DNA from 3 places in the Moorella sp. E308F genome. Region 2 is predicted to be linked to each of the others. Evidence: riboswitches for the same ligand, from Rfam matches in the RefSeq annotation. Region 2 holds a riboswitch; each other region holds the start of a gene.
The links. A riboswitch is a leader RNA that binds a small molecule or an ion and turns the genes downstream of it on or off. The one in region 2 is predicted to bind cyclic di-GMP.
Positions count from the first base shown of each region.

Region 1: linked by a shared signal. The riboswitch ahead of E308F_RS13305 (hypothetical protein) and the one ahead of E308F_RS05930 (methyl-accepting chemotaxis protein) in region 2 are both predicted to bind cyclic di-GMP.
Region 3: linked by a shared signal. The riboswitch ahead of E308F_RS11235 (type II secretion system F family protein) and the one ahead of E308F_RS05930 (methyl-accepting chemotaxis protein) in region 2 are both predicted to bind cyclic di-GMP.

Region 1 covers NZ_BJKN01000003.1:119,520-123,856, reverse strand. Annotated here, with positions in the region: tRNA gene E308F_RS13315 (tRNA-Gly) at 89-163, opposite strand; gene E308F_RS13310 (ISL3 family transposase) at 386-1,630, shown strand; gene E308F_RS13305 (hypothetical protein) at 1,619-1,858, opposite strand; cyclic di-GMP riboswitch class I at 2,017-2,104, opposite strand; gene E308F_RS13300 (FadR/GntR family transcriptional regulator) at 2,330-3,067, opposite strand; gene garR (2-hydroxy-3-oxopropionate reductase) at 3,235-4,125, opposite strand; gene hyi (hydroxypyruvate isomerase) at 4,223-4,337, opposite strand, start outside.
Region 2 covers NZ_BJKN01000001.1:1,176,945-1,181,281, reverse strand. Annotated here, with positions in the region: gene E308F_RS05935 (chemotaxis protein CheW) at 1-929, opposite strand, end outside; gene E308F_RS05930 (methyl-accepting chemotaxis protein) at 960-2,903, opposite strand; cyclic di-GMP riboswitch class I at 3,250-3,336, opposite strand; gene E308F_RS15775 (hypothetical protein) at 3,398-3,559, opposite strand; gene E308F_RS05925 (helix-turn-helix transcriptional regulator) at 3,759-3,998, opposite strand.
Region 3 covers NZ_BJKN01000002.1:941,706-946,042, forward strand. Annotated here, with positions in the region: gene E308F_RS11230 (prepilin-type N-terminal cleavage/methylation domain-containing protein) at 1-478, opposite strand, end outside; gene E308F_RS11235 (type II secretion system F family protein) at 724-1,932, opposite strand; cyclic di-GMP riboswitch class I at 1,988-2,070, opposite strand; gene E308F_RS11240 (type IV pilus twitching motility protein PilT) at 2,126-3,145, opposite strand; gene E308F_RS11245 (GspE/PulE family protein) at 3,313-4,337, opposite strand, start outside.

The DNA.
Region 1 (4,337 bases), on a different contig from region 2:
TCCTGCCGCGCCTACTAAAAAACAAGCTAGTAGAATAACACCTCGGACAGGTAAAAACCCGATCCGAGGTCCCCCCAAGCCAAAAATATGGAGCGGAAGACGGGATTTGAACCCGCGACCCTCGCCTTGGCAAGGCGATGCTCTACCGCTGAGCTACTTCCGCCCGTTATTCAGGCACTACCACGCTTTCCGTAGCGATATATTAACAGATAGCTCCGGTTCTGTCAAGTTTTCTGCGGCTCTATAATAAAAAGTGTGGGAGGGGATAGGAAGAGATAGAAGGACAGAGGAGAAGAGATTTTAGAAGTTAAAGGAGGAAAAAGAGGGGGGCACATCCAAATCAAATGTTAGCAAACAAAAACCCCATTAGGAAAGGAGTGCCCCCATGAATAAGAATAGCACGATCACCCTCAAGGGACAAGAGAATTTTGATAAAATACTCCAGTCCATTTTAGGAGAACGGCAGGAACGTAAAGATATTGTGTTAAGGGTGACGCTAGAGCCGCCAGCATTATGCCCTGCATGTAACAAAGGCAAATTACATAAGCACGGCATTTTAAAGAAGAACCGGAAGCCCCAAGAAAGGAAAATTCGTCACGCTTTTTTATACGGGAGATGGATTTTTTTATCCTGGGTTCCTGTACGGTATAAGTGTTACCATTGTCATAAGACTTTTACCCTTCGTCCTCCGAATACCATCCCCTGGGCCAGATTTACAAAACTAGGAGTGCAGACAGTAGTGTATTATGCCCAGAGGATGAGCTTTACCTATGCAGCCCGAATATTACACCTTACTCCTAATAGGGTTATAAGATTACTAGACAAGTATATCCAGTCCGGTCTTCCAGCAGATGATACTCAAGAGCCCATAGTCTTAACCTTAGATGAACTGTCCTTTAGCGGGAATGATTATGTATGCGTAGTAGGGCGCCTGGAACCGGATAAGAGGCCTTTGACGATTTTGGGTGATGACAGGAAAGCAACTATAAAGGCTTACCTGGAGGGGCTCAAAAAAGCCGGGGTTAAAGTAGAAGCAGTAGTAATTGACATGAAAGACTCCTGGCGCAAGTTAATAAAAGCAATCTTTCCTTCAGCCAGGATAATAGTAGACCCTTTCCATGTAATTCAGGATGCCAACCGTCGCTTAAATGAAGCACGCAAGATAGAGCAAGAAGCAGGCAAGGAGAATATACCTCGCCTACCCTTGCTCAAGGCTAAAGAAAAACTTACTTCCAGACAACAACAGCAGCTAGAAGAAATTAAGAATAAATACCCGTCCCTCTATGAACTATACCAGCTAAAAGAAGATTTAAGACAAATCATAAAGATGGACCGGGTTGAAGAGGCAGAAATTGCCTTAAGCCGTTGGCTTATAAATGCAGAATGCGCTGAAAATGTAGAGGGACGGGTATGGGCTCGTACTATTAAGTTCTGGAGGTCAGAAATATTAAACCTGGTTAGATACACCCAGCAAGGCCGCCGGTACACCAATGGTTATATAGAAGGCAAGAATACTTTAAGCAAAATGCTGAAACGATTAAGTTTTGGTTTTAGGAATCGTAATCATTTCATCAAGAAAATTTTCCTGGGATGTTGCCCTCAAAATTTAATCCCACAACTATTGACATAGAGCCGTTTTCTGCCCACCGGGCTGTGACAATTTAACGCAGCGGCCAGGTTCATTAACGCCCTCGCCATCAACCATTTGTAAAAGATTGTGAACGAGTATGTTAACCTGGCCTTCGATTAACCTCAAAAGATAGTTTTTATAGGTTGCCGGCAAAGTCTTACGGCGCAGGTAATCGTCCAGGAGGGCTTCCAGTACTTCCTGGTTAACGAGTTTATCCCGGCAGGCCATCGGACAATAACCCTATGGTTTTATTCATTAATTTTACCCCTTCCCGGCAATGATCACATGCGCGAAGCAACCCTCATGGAAGACAAAAAATAAAGGACAGCCTCATCGCCAAAGGCCGCCCCTGTCTTCATGCTTAAAAATTGCAGCAGCATCAAAGTACCGGCAGCCTGGCGATCTTAGCTCGTAAAAGCCTTAGACCCATGGCTTTGCGTCCCCCCCTTTCGGTGGGGTTTGCCTTTAGCGGTAACCCTTTACGCTATTCGACATTAATGCTTTTTTTCCTGCAAAATATACCACTTTTTGGGGCAATAAAAAAACAACCCGGGCAATCCGGGTGTGGTAGGGTATATATTAAAAAGGAGGTCAGAGGGCTTTGCTCGCTTTTATAATAGCACGCCAGGGTTATAATTGTATTAAGCCCTCTTTAAAAATGAATTAAATTTATACTCCGGTTTGATTAAGTAACGCATCTTAACGATCATCAATTTGCTTACCCCCGGCCAGGCTCTCTAAAAGCTTCACCCGTCCGGAGACGTTGTTGAGGTGCTCCAGCATGGCATTGCGCGCTTCTCGCGGTCGTCTCTTGCGGATGTTCTCCAATATTTTCCGGTGTTCAGTCACCACCAATTCCCGGTGCCAGGGCAAGGTCCTGCCGTAGCGTAAACTCAAATGAAAATACTGCCGAATAATATGCTCTATAGTGGTAGAAGTCTGGATAAATATAGGATTCTTGGTGGCTAAAGCTATGCTGTTGTGAAACTGGTAGTCAGGTTCGATGGTGATTTCTCCCCTGGTTATCTCCTCTTCCAGCCTTATTTCTGCCGCTTCCATGGCCTCTAAATCCGCCTCGTCGCTCCTTTCGGCGGCCAGGGCAGCAGCCTCGGCTTCCAGCGCCCGGCGAAACTCAACCCAGGAGAGCAACTGCTGGTATTCTACCTCGTTTAATTTGGCCATCAGGTCCTCTGGTTCCAAGGGAAAGCGCTTGACATAAATGCCATTACCGTGCCTTATCTCCAGGATGCCGCTGGAGGCCAGGACAGAGAGGCCTTCCCTTAAAGTGGGGGTACCGACACCGAACATTTCGCTCAATTCTTGAACGGGCGGCAAGCGGTCCCCCACTTTATACTCCCCGCTCTTAATCAACCGGGTAATGCGCTCCACCACTTCTTCATACATTTTCTTCTTGCGGATGATTAGCCCGTCTTTCATGGTTATTCACGCACCTATACCAAAATGTTTCCACTAAGACCTCGCTGTCCTATTGCCCCTCTGGCACCGCTCAAGTTCGGATCATTCTCCACATCATGCCCTTTCAAGTTTTTGGCATAAAGGTCCAGGCGGCTTACAGGCAGCCTGGACCTCGCAAAGGGGGACCACTAATGCTTTCTTGCCTCAACTTGTGCCAGTTTTTCGTAAAAGCGAATGATGGCTCCGTGGTCGGCGTCACCCAAGCCATCAACCTTTAAGGCTTGCAGAATTTCCATAACAACAGAGGTGAGCGGCAGGGGAACTCCCACCTCATGCCCGGCAGCCATGGCATTGGCCAGGTCTTTAATATGCAAGTTAATCCGGAAACCGGGCTTAAACTGACCGGCCAGCACCAGGGGCGCCTTGGCGTCCAGGACCGTACTCCCGGCCAGGCCGCCGCGGATGGCCTGGTAGACCAGTTCCGGGTCAACGCCGGCTTTGGTGGCCAGGACCAGGGCCTCGGACATGGCGGCAATATTTAGGGCGACAATAATTTGGTTCGCCAGTTTGGTCACATTGCCGGCGCCGATGTCACCGACGCGGACCACGGAAGATCCCATGGCCTTTAATATATTATAACATTCATCAAAGTCTTCCTGTTTGCCTCCGACCATTATCGACAAAGTTCCGTCGATGGCCTTGGGTTCGCCGCCGCTCACCGGCGCATCCAGCATACGCACGCCCTTTTCAGCCAGCTTCCCGGCTATTTCCCTGCTAACCATAGGGTCAATGGAGCTCATATCAATAAGGATTGAACCAGGCCGGGCACCCTCAAGCAAACCATTCGGCCCCAGGACAGCCTCCCTCACGTGGGGGGAATTGGGCAGCATGGTGATAAACTTATCGCAGCGTTCGCCCACCTCCCGGCAGGAACCGGCCGGTTCCGCGCCGGCGGCCACTACATCGTCTACTGCTTCTTTAATAATATCATATACGACCAGCTCATAGCCAGCCTTCAGCAGGTTTTTACTCATGGGCTTGCCCATGATGCCCAGTCCTATGAAGCCAATTTTACTCATCTTTTTCTTTTTACCCCTTTCGCCAAAATTTTTACCTGGTTTTAATGTGCCGCCCAAGCGGCATACTCCTTTTATCGGGGCTAACGCACTCCCCAAATTAATCTAGCCTGTACCCGTACGCTGCCACCCAGTCTAAAGACCGGCGAGTGTCCGGTACCGGAATGTATTCCAGAGACACATAACCCTTATAACCGACGTTGTCCAGCTCCCGC
Region 2 (4,337 bases):
ACAAATAACATGCGCTCGTCTGCCAGCCGGCATATGGCAGCAAATTCATCCCCGGCACAACGCACCACGGAAGGCACCGGTTCCAATATCCGCTCTGCCACTCTCAAAACTTCAGCTATGCTGTCCACTACTAGACCAACGGCTACTCTCTTGCCTTCCCCTACGTACGCTACTACTATTCTGCCACCAGGAACATCACCCTCCGGAAGGCCGAAAAGCTTCCTCATACTGATGAGGGGTAAAACCCTGTCCCGCAGCGACACCAGTCCCAGGACATAGGGAGGAACATCAGGTACTACATTCCAGTTTTCCGGCAAATGCACTATCTCTTGAACGTCAGCGATGTCCAAAGCGTACTCTTCTTTTCCTACCTGAAAGGTCAGAAGCTGTTGCTCGTTTTCCTCGGCACTACTTTCTTCTTTAGCACCAGGGTTCTCGTAATCTTTATTGCCTTTGATAGAAGTTATCCTGCTGTCGTTTAAACCTATATCTTTAAGCATATTGTCCATATCTATAAGAAGGGCAAGCTTGCCCTCGCCCACACGGGCTGCCCTGGTTACGTAACCTCCAGTATCACCTTTTTCCCGGAATTCCTCTACGGCTTCCCTGGGAATATCTATAACGCCTTCTACCCGGTCCACTACATAGCCCGCCTGCTTCCCTCCAGCATTAACAACTATCACCCGGTTGCTCTCGTCATCATCCGTAGCGTTTATACCTAACCGCAGGCGGGTGTCATAAATCGGGAGAATGTTGCCCCTCAGGTTGGCGAGCCCCCGCATGTACGGGGGCGTTAGGGGCACCTTCACCACGTACGGAACGCGAATGATCTCCTGGAGGTACTCTATTGCTATGCCGTAGCTTTCCTCGCCCAAGCGAAACACCACATATTGGTCAGAGCTTGCAACCGACCCACCGGCTACTGCCATATACTTTCCTCCTCGTTTACCCCTATTCCTTTAGCCCTGCTGGAGCTCGTCCGCCATGGCTGCAATCTCCTCGATAGCCTGGGCAAGCTCCTTCATGCCTTCCGCTTGCTGGCGGCTGGCGACGGCTGCTTCTTGTGCCGCCTTACTGGCTTCCTGGGCAGACGTGGCTATCTGTTCTACTCCTTTGGCTGCTTCTTCCACCCTCAGGAGGCTTTCATCAGCCTGCTTTTTAACCGTTTCCACCCCTTCTACGACCACCCGCATATCGGCTTCGATAAGGTCAAGGTCGGACGTTGTCTTTTGAGCTTTTTCCGCTTCCTTTTGAACTACATCTCCAATAGTAGTAATGTCCCGGAGTACGTTCATTACTTGCTCTTGAATACCCTTTACCATTTCCTTAATCTGCTCAGCATTGCGGGCACTCTCCTGGGCAAGGTTCCGGATGTCTGAAGCTACTACCGCGAACCCCTTGCCGTATTCACCCGCCCGGGCTGACTCAATAGCGCCGCTTACTGCCAGCATGTTGGTCTGGATGCTTACGCTCGCAATGGTGTCTACTATCTTGTCGATCATGCGGGCGTTCCGCTCCAGCTGGTTAACTTTCTGTACGTTCTCAAGGTTGGTTGCTGCTGCCTGCCTGATGCCTTTAATCAGCTCATTTACCCTGACTTTATTTGCAGCCAGCAAGTCGCTGAGCTCCTTTGCTGCCGCTCTGGAATCATCGGCCTCCTTCGCAATTACTCCCATCGATTTTTCGATCTGCTTGATGGCGACGGAGGCTTCCTCGGACGCTGAAGCCTGCTGCTCTGCCGATTTCGCCATCTGATTTAGGGCCGCATTAATCTCTTCTGCCGAACGGCTGGCCTCCTCAATGGCCGAGGATAGTTCTTCTGCCGCCGCCGCCAGGCCCTCTGCTGACTTGACCACATCGGTCGAATGCTTGAGTTCATCAGCTAAATCTGCTAAATTATTGCTATTATTGCTTATTTCGTTTAGTGCCTGGACCTGTTGTTGAACCCCCTGCAAGGCCTGCTCGGCGGCGCTGGCCTGCTCCTCAGCATTAGCAGCTATCTGTTCACTACCTTTCTGGAACTCGGCTACCGCTTTTTCTACTTCCGTGACCAGCTGCTCGATTCTGGTAGCTCCTTCCACTACATTGGCTACAGAAGCGGCTATCTTCTTAAGCTCTTCCGTGATGGCCTTGCCTTTTTCCGTCTCACCCCTGGCTACCTCAGCCGCCTTGTTGATGGCTTCAGCCACCGTTCGCACGTCTTCCTGCACGCTACCGACTATCTTCCGAATGTCGCTGGCCGCTTTCTCGGAAGTCTCTGCCAAGGTTCTTACCTCGTCCGCCACTACAGCAAACCCGCGGCCGTGCTCCCCAGCCCGCGCCGCCTCAATCGCAGCGTTCAGGGCTAGAAGGTTGGTCTGGTCAGCTATCCTTACCACGGTGCGGACAATCTCGCCAATCTTGGACGCTTCTTCTTCCAGCTTTGCTACCAGCATAGCCGACTCCTCGCTCCTGGCGGCGCTGGCGTCTACCCCTTGTATCAGGACCTCAATATCCTCACTCGTGCGGCTCACCAGGTTTCTAATGGCTTCACAACGAGTGAGAGATTCCCGGGTCTGCTTTACCGACACCTTGGCAGCTTCGCCAATAACCTGAATAGCGGACAGGGACTGCTGGGTAGCACCGCTGGCCTCTTGTGCTCCGCTGGCTATCTGCTCCATGGCAGTGCGCAATTCTTCTACTGCATTGGAAGCCTCTTCTACGCCAGAAGAAAGTTGTTCCGTCGCGCTGGCTATCCGCTCGGCAATCTGTTGTTGCTTCGCAAAAGTACGTGCCTGCCTCCTCCGTAACTCCATTTCCTTTTTGTCACTTTCTTTGACTGCTCCACTCTTACTGGTATCGCTGTATATCCCTCGACTAGCAGAAGGTAATGGCTCTAGTGTTTTGGTGGCATCAATAGCCATGGTTATCAGTCCTCCTGAATTTAATATTTTAAGTGTTATTAAATAAATTTAAATGCTATTTTCAACTATTTATCCGTTTATTTCCATTTTTCATGTAGCCATCCCTCCTTGCCCATTTCTCCAAAAACAATACCTCGGGCAAACTGTCCCGTTAAAAAACTTATGAGCGTTTCTAACCCTAAGTACCGATACTTGTCTGGTTCGCAAGGTATCCCTTCGATATAAACTTTGTTTGGGTAGGATACTGAGTAAAGGAAAATAATTTCCGTCTAACAAAAAAATAAGGGGACAGGTTACCTGTTCCCTCTAAGAGCCAACATAATTCCCTTCGTCTCTAAGAAGGTCCACCGGCAACCTGACAGCCATAGCTTATACAAGCCTTAGGCCCACGGCTTTGCGCCCCAGTCTTTCGACTGGTTTGCCCTTAACGGTGTCTGATAACAACCTTTTTAACTTTTGGTATTACCTGGCTTACTCACAAAAATGTACACCCTTTATTCCCAGGAATAATTCTTATTATTCTTATTCACCGTTTCTTCCTGTATAGACAGATCCGTGAGCGGTAGAACTTTGCCCTCTCTAATCCGGCTTGTTAGTTCTTCATACGCAGCTAACAGCTCGTTAATTTCTTCTTCAGTTAATGGGCCATCAACCATATTTCGCTCCCCCTTAAGATGTCCAACGACTTCTAGCAGTCGACGTTGCCCAGTCTGTTACCCTATTTAAAAAGCTCAGGACTTTATTTTAAGGGTGAGGATGCCGAAGTCCAGCGCATGGTTCGGCTCCAAGGTGTTGCTCCAGACCGCGGCCAGATGCATAATCAGCGGCAGCAATGGCAATATTTACTCCCGACGATCAACCGCCCATCGCCCTTCTCCCGCTCCGAGCACCATGGAAGGCATAGAGCTCGTCGGCAAAGAGCTCCTCAACCGGTCGGTTAAGGGCCCGGGCGATGCGGAGAGCGGTACTCACGGAAGGGTTTTTGTGCCCCTTCTCAATATTGGTGTAGGAAGCACGTCTCAACCCCACCTGGTGGGCCAGTTCTGATTGTGTCAGGCCGGCCTTGAGCCGCGCCTTGCGCAGGGCAGTGCGCATCGGCTGCCTCCTTTTCAGGCGTATCACTCGCCTTTTTGTGCCTTTAGGAAACATTATATGTGCTCTTTTGGGAACTTGTCAATAGAAGATGGCTGCCCACATAAAAATCTTGTCGAACGATGAAGGCTCATGAATTCTAGTGGCAGGTGTTCGGCAACCGGCCTCGTATCCTTATTAGCAATGGCACCACTACTGCGGCCAGCTGTGATTTAAAAGGGTTTCTCACAACACTTCTAAAAGGTTATAATTGGATAAGTATATTTATGTTGCAGCTCCGGGACGGTTTTTCATCCTAATCATAATGCTAAACTGTCCCTTTATTAATATTCCGCTGTGAGC
Region 3 (4,337 bases), on a different contig from region 2:
CCACACTATCGCCCAGGTCAGCTAGCAATTTGTCGGAAGCGCTGTCCGGTACACTATCAAGTGTCAAATACCTAGCAGCATCTTCGTTGCCATCTCCGTCCCAATCTTTATCTTCGTCATTATTATAGACATAACTTCCGCCCCACGGGTTCTTGCTCGGCCAGCGCTCCAGATAGGGGCCGTTCCAGCCAGTTACGCTTACGCTAGAACTTGGGCCTACAAAATGGACTATATTATTGTTACTACTTCCTCCAATACCATCTACTGGCCAAACGCCTGTATCGGTATAATAATTCAGCGCTGCCGCCTTAATCGCCTTGTAGTCCGCTTCGGCGGCCGCCACCTTGCCCTTTTCGATGGCCTTGAAGGCGTTGGGGGCGACGATGGCGGCCAAAATGCCGATAATGGCAATAACAACAAGAAGCTCCACCAGGGTGAAACCCCGCTGGTCCCGCGCCTTTTTCAGTCTCTGCCACATCAATCAATCAACCTCCCTGATTTTTTTGCCTGCGCTTTTTACTTTCCTGCTGCCAGCCCGCCGGGGAAACCTACAAGTAAATCACCCCCCTCTTACCCGCATTATTATCCCCGATCTCAAACGCGGCAGTACGCAGAGTTATCCTTGCACTCCTCGACATGGAACCGCCGGCCAGGGCATTGTCATGAGGGCAGGCTGCTAGGATAGCCACCGGCAAAATGAGAAAAAAGATACCCCGCGCGCCTCTACCTTATGCCGCCCAGCATCTGAAAGTAGGGAAGAAAGACCGAAATTACGATAAGCCCTACTATGCTGCCGAGGCCGACGATGAGGACGGGTTCTATCAGTGAAGCCAGGCGGGCCACGACCGCCTCCACCTCCTGCTCATAAAGACCCGCCACTCGTTCGAGCATGGCATCCAGGGCCCCAGTTTCCTCGCCTACCGTAATCATCTCCACCACCATGGGAGGGAAGACGCCGCTCGCTTCCAGTGGAGTCGCCAGGCTCTGCCCGTCGCGAACGCTTTCTGCCGCCCGCTCCACCGCGCCGGCCACCACAGCATTGCCCACCGTACGCCGAACTATTTCCAGGGCCAGCAGGACCGGTACACCGCTGTGCAGGAGGGTACCCAGGGTGCGGCTGAAACGAGATAGAACCGCCTTATGATGCAGGGGACCGAAAATTGGTAAACGAAGGAATAAACGGTCGACCTGGTAGCGCCCCGCTGGCCTTTGCTGCCAGCGGTAAAACCCGTAACCGGCGCCGGCCAGGAAAAAGACCAGAAAAGGCCACAAGCGCCGTAACCATTCACTTAGCCCCAGAACCAGGCGCGTCGGCCAGGGCAGGGGCACCTGCAGGCTGTTCAACATGACCTGGAAGGAAGGCAGGACATAAGTCAGGAGAAAAATAACTACCAGGAGGGCAACCATGCTGACTATCGCCGGGTAGGTCAGGGCCGACTTGACCTTTTCCTCTACTTCATGTTCCCGTTCCAGGTGCCCGGCCAGGCGCTCCAGGGTCTCGTCCAGGGCCCCGCCCAGCTCCCCGGCCTCGACGGTATGGATGAAGATAGGCGGGAAGACCCGGGGCTGCCGTTCCAGCGCCCGGTAAAAGGCCTCCCCGGACTCCAGGTCCTGGAGAAGCATACCGATACTTTCTCGCAGGGAAGGATTTTCTGCCTGTCGCTGTAAAATATGCAAGGCCGTCACAATCGGCAGGCCAGCCCCCAGCATGGTCGCCAGCTGGCGGCTGAAGAGGGCCAGGTCGCGACGGGATACCGGCCGCCGGAAAAGGCGCCGCCATTCCCGGGCTGGGGTTACAACCGCCGGCCGGCAGTAAGTAATAAAAATCCCCTGCCGGCGCAGTTCCCGGATGGCCAGTTCCTGGCTTTCCGCTTCAATTGTCCCGCTAACTGCATTCCCCCTGGCATCCCTTCCCCGGTAGGCAAAATTCATGCTTTCCCTCCAAAATATAAATAGCCACCGGCAACAGGGAAAGATAGAACTCTTCCCCGGCAGCCCGGCGGCCATGACAGCGTCTACAGGCCCGTAGCTTTGCGCCCCCGGCTTTCGCCGGGTTTGCCTTGAACGAGGATATATGGACATTTATTCGTCATAAAAAGGCAAATTCCTGCTAATCCTGGCGCCGTTAACCATTATTTAATTCTCTATCCGCTATCATACCCCTGGTGACCAGCTGCCGCAGAGCCATGTCCATGGTCTGCATGCCGTAGCGGGCTCCCGTCTGCATGCTGGAAACAATCTGGTGGGTTTTACCCTCGCGGATGAGATTCTTAACAGCCGGGGTAGCAATCAGCACTTCCACGGCTGCCACCCGGCCCTTCCTGTCGGCCCGCGGTAAAAGCTGCTGGGTGATAACCCCTTCCAGGGTGTCGGCCAGCTGGATGCGGACCTGCCCCTGCTGGTGGGGCGGGAAAACGTCAATGATCCGGTCAATGCTCTGGATGGCACTGCTGGTATGTAAAGTCGCCAGGACCAGGTGACCCGTTTCCGCGGCCGTGATGGCCGTGGCAATAGTCTCCAAATCCCGCATCTCGCCGACCAGGATAACATCAGGGTCCTGGCGCAGGGCGGCCCGCAGGGCACTGGCAAAGGAACGGGTATCTGAACCCACTTCCCGCTGGTTGACGATGCTACGGCGGTGCTGGTGCAGGTATTCAATGGGGTCTTCCAGGGTAATAATATGGCAGCTGCGTTCCCGGTTGATTTTATCCACCATGGCCGCCAGAGTGGTGGACTTGCCGCTACCCGTCGGCCCCGTCACCAGGACCAGGCCGTGCTGTCGTTCCGCCAGCTCGGCCACCACCGGCGGTAATCCCAGGGTTTCCAGGCTGGGTATCTCCCTGGGTATAAGGCGGATGGCTGCGCTAACGCTTCCCCGCTGGTGAAAGACATTCACCCGGAAACGGCTTACGCCGGGCAGGGAGTAAGCCAGGTCTATTTCTCCCCGCTCTTGCAATACCTCCCACCTCTCGCCCACCATAGGCCGTACCAGGCTGGCTGTCATTCCGGAATCCAGGGGCTCCCACTGGCGCTGGACTTGGAGTTCGCCGTGGACCCGGAAAACCGGCGGCAGGCCGACAGAGAGATGGACATCGGAGGCCCCGGCGGCAGCCGCCGCCCGCAGGATGGTTTCAATGTCGAACATTTTAATCCTCCCGGATAAAGCCAGGATAACAAACGCAAGGATTTTTAATAGCCAACTGCTACCAATGTTAATAAACAACGTATAGTGCCGGGCTAACTGCAAAGGGCAGAACTATGAATTCAAGATCAATGGAAGTATATGCCACCCGGGACAGTACAGTCTGGTCTTTACAAACCGCCCAGGGAAACACGCAGGACTTCACTCACCGTGGTAATCCCCTGGCGGACTTTTTCCAAACCGTCCTCGATCAAAGGCACCATACCGGCAGCTACGGCCGCCTCTTTCAGGGCCGTGGCCGGTGCCTTGGCGGTCACCAGGCCGCGGAGTTCTTCATTCATCACCAGCACCTCCTGGATGGCCGTCCGGCCGGCATAACCGGTAAAGCTGCAGCGCTGGCAACCCCGTCCCCGCCAGAGTTCTTCTACTGCGGGCAGCCAGGTCTTTTCCAAAGACCCCGGCTCGGGTCGGTAAATCTCCCGGCAGTGGGGGCAGAGCCGGCGCACCAGCCGCTGGGCCACTACGCCGATAAGGGAAGAGTTGACCAGGTAAGGTTCAACGCCCATATCTAAGAGGCGGGTGACGGCCCCGGCGGCGTCATTGGTATGGAGGGTGCTGAACACCAAATGGCCGGTGGTCGCCGCCCGGACGGCGATATCCGCCGTTTCCCGGTCGCGAATTTCTCCTACCATAATTATGTCGGGGTCCTGGCGCAAGATAGATCGCAAACCTGAGGCAAAGGTTAGACCGGCCTTGGGATTGACCCGTACCTGGTTGATGCCGGGCAGCAGGTATTCTACGGGGTCTTCAATAGTAATGATGTTTTTTTCCGGTGAGCATAAAATGTTAAGGGTGGCATAGAGGGTTGTCGTCTTACCGCTGCCCGTGGGACCGGTAATGAGGAGCATACCGTAGGAACTGTGGATGAGGCTCGCAAAGCGCTCTTTTATGGCTGGCAAAAATCCCAGGTCGTCCAGGGACAGGAGCATGGCCTCCTGGTCCAGCAGGCGCAGGACGATCTTTTCCCCGTAAACCGTGGGCAGGCTGGAAACACGCAGGTCGACGTTGCGTTTACCCAGGGTAAATTGAAAACGGCCGTCCTGGGGCAGGCGCTTTTCGGCAATATCCATGCCCGCCATGATCTTGATCCTGGAGATCAGGCTGCTTAGAACCCCCAGGGGCAGGCGGGTTAACT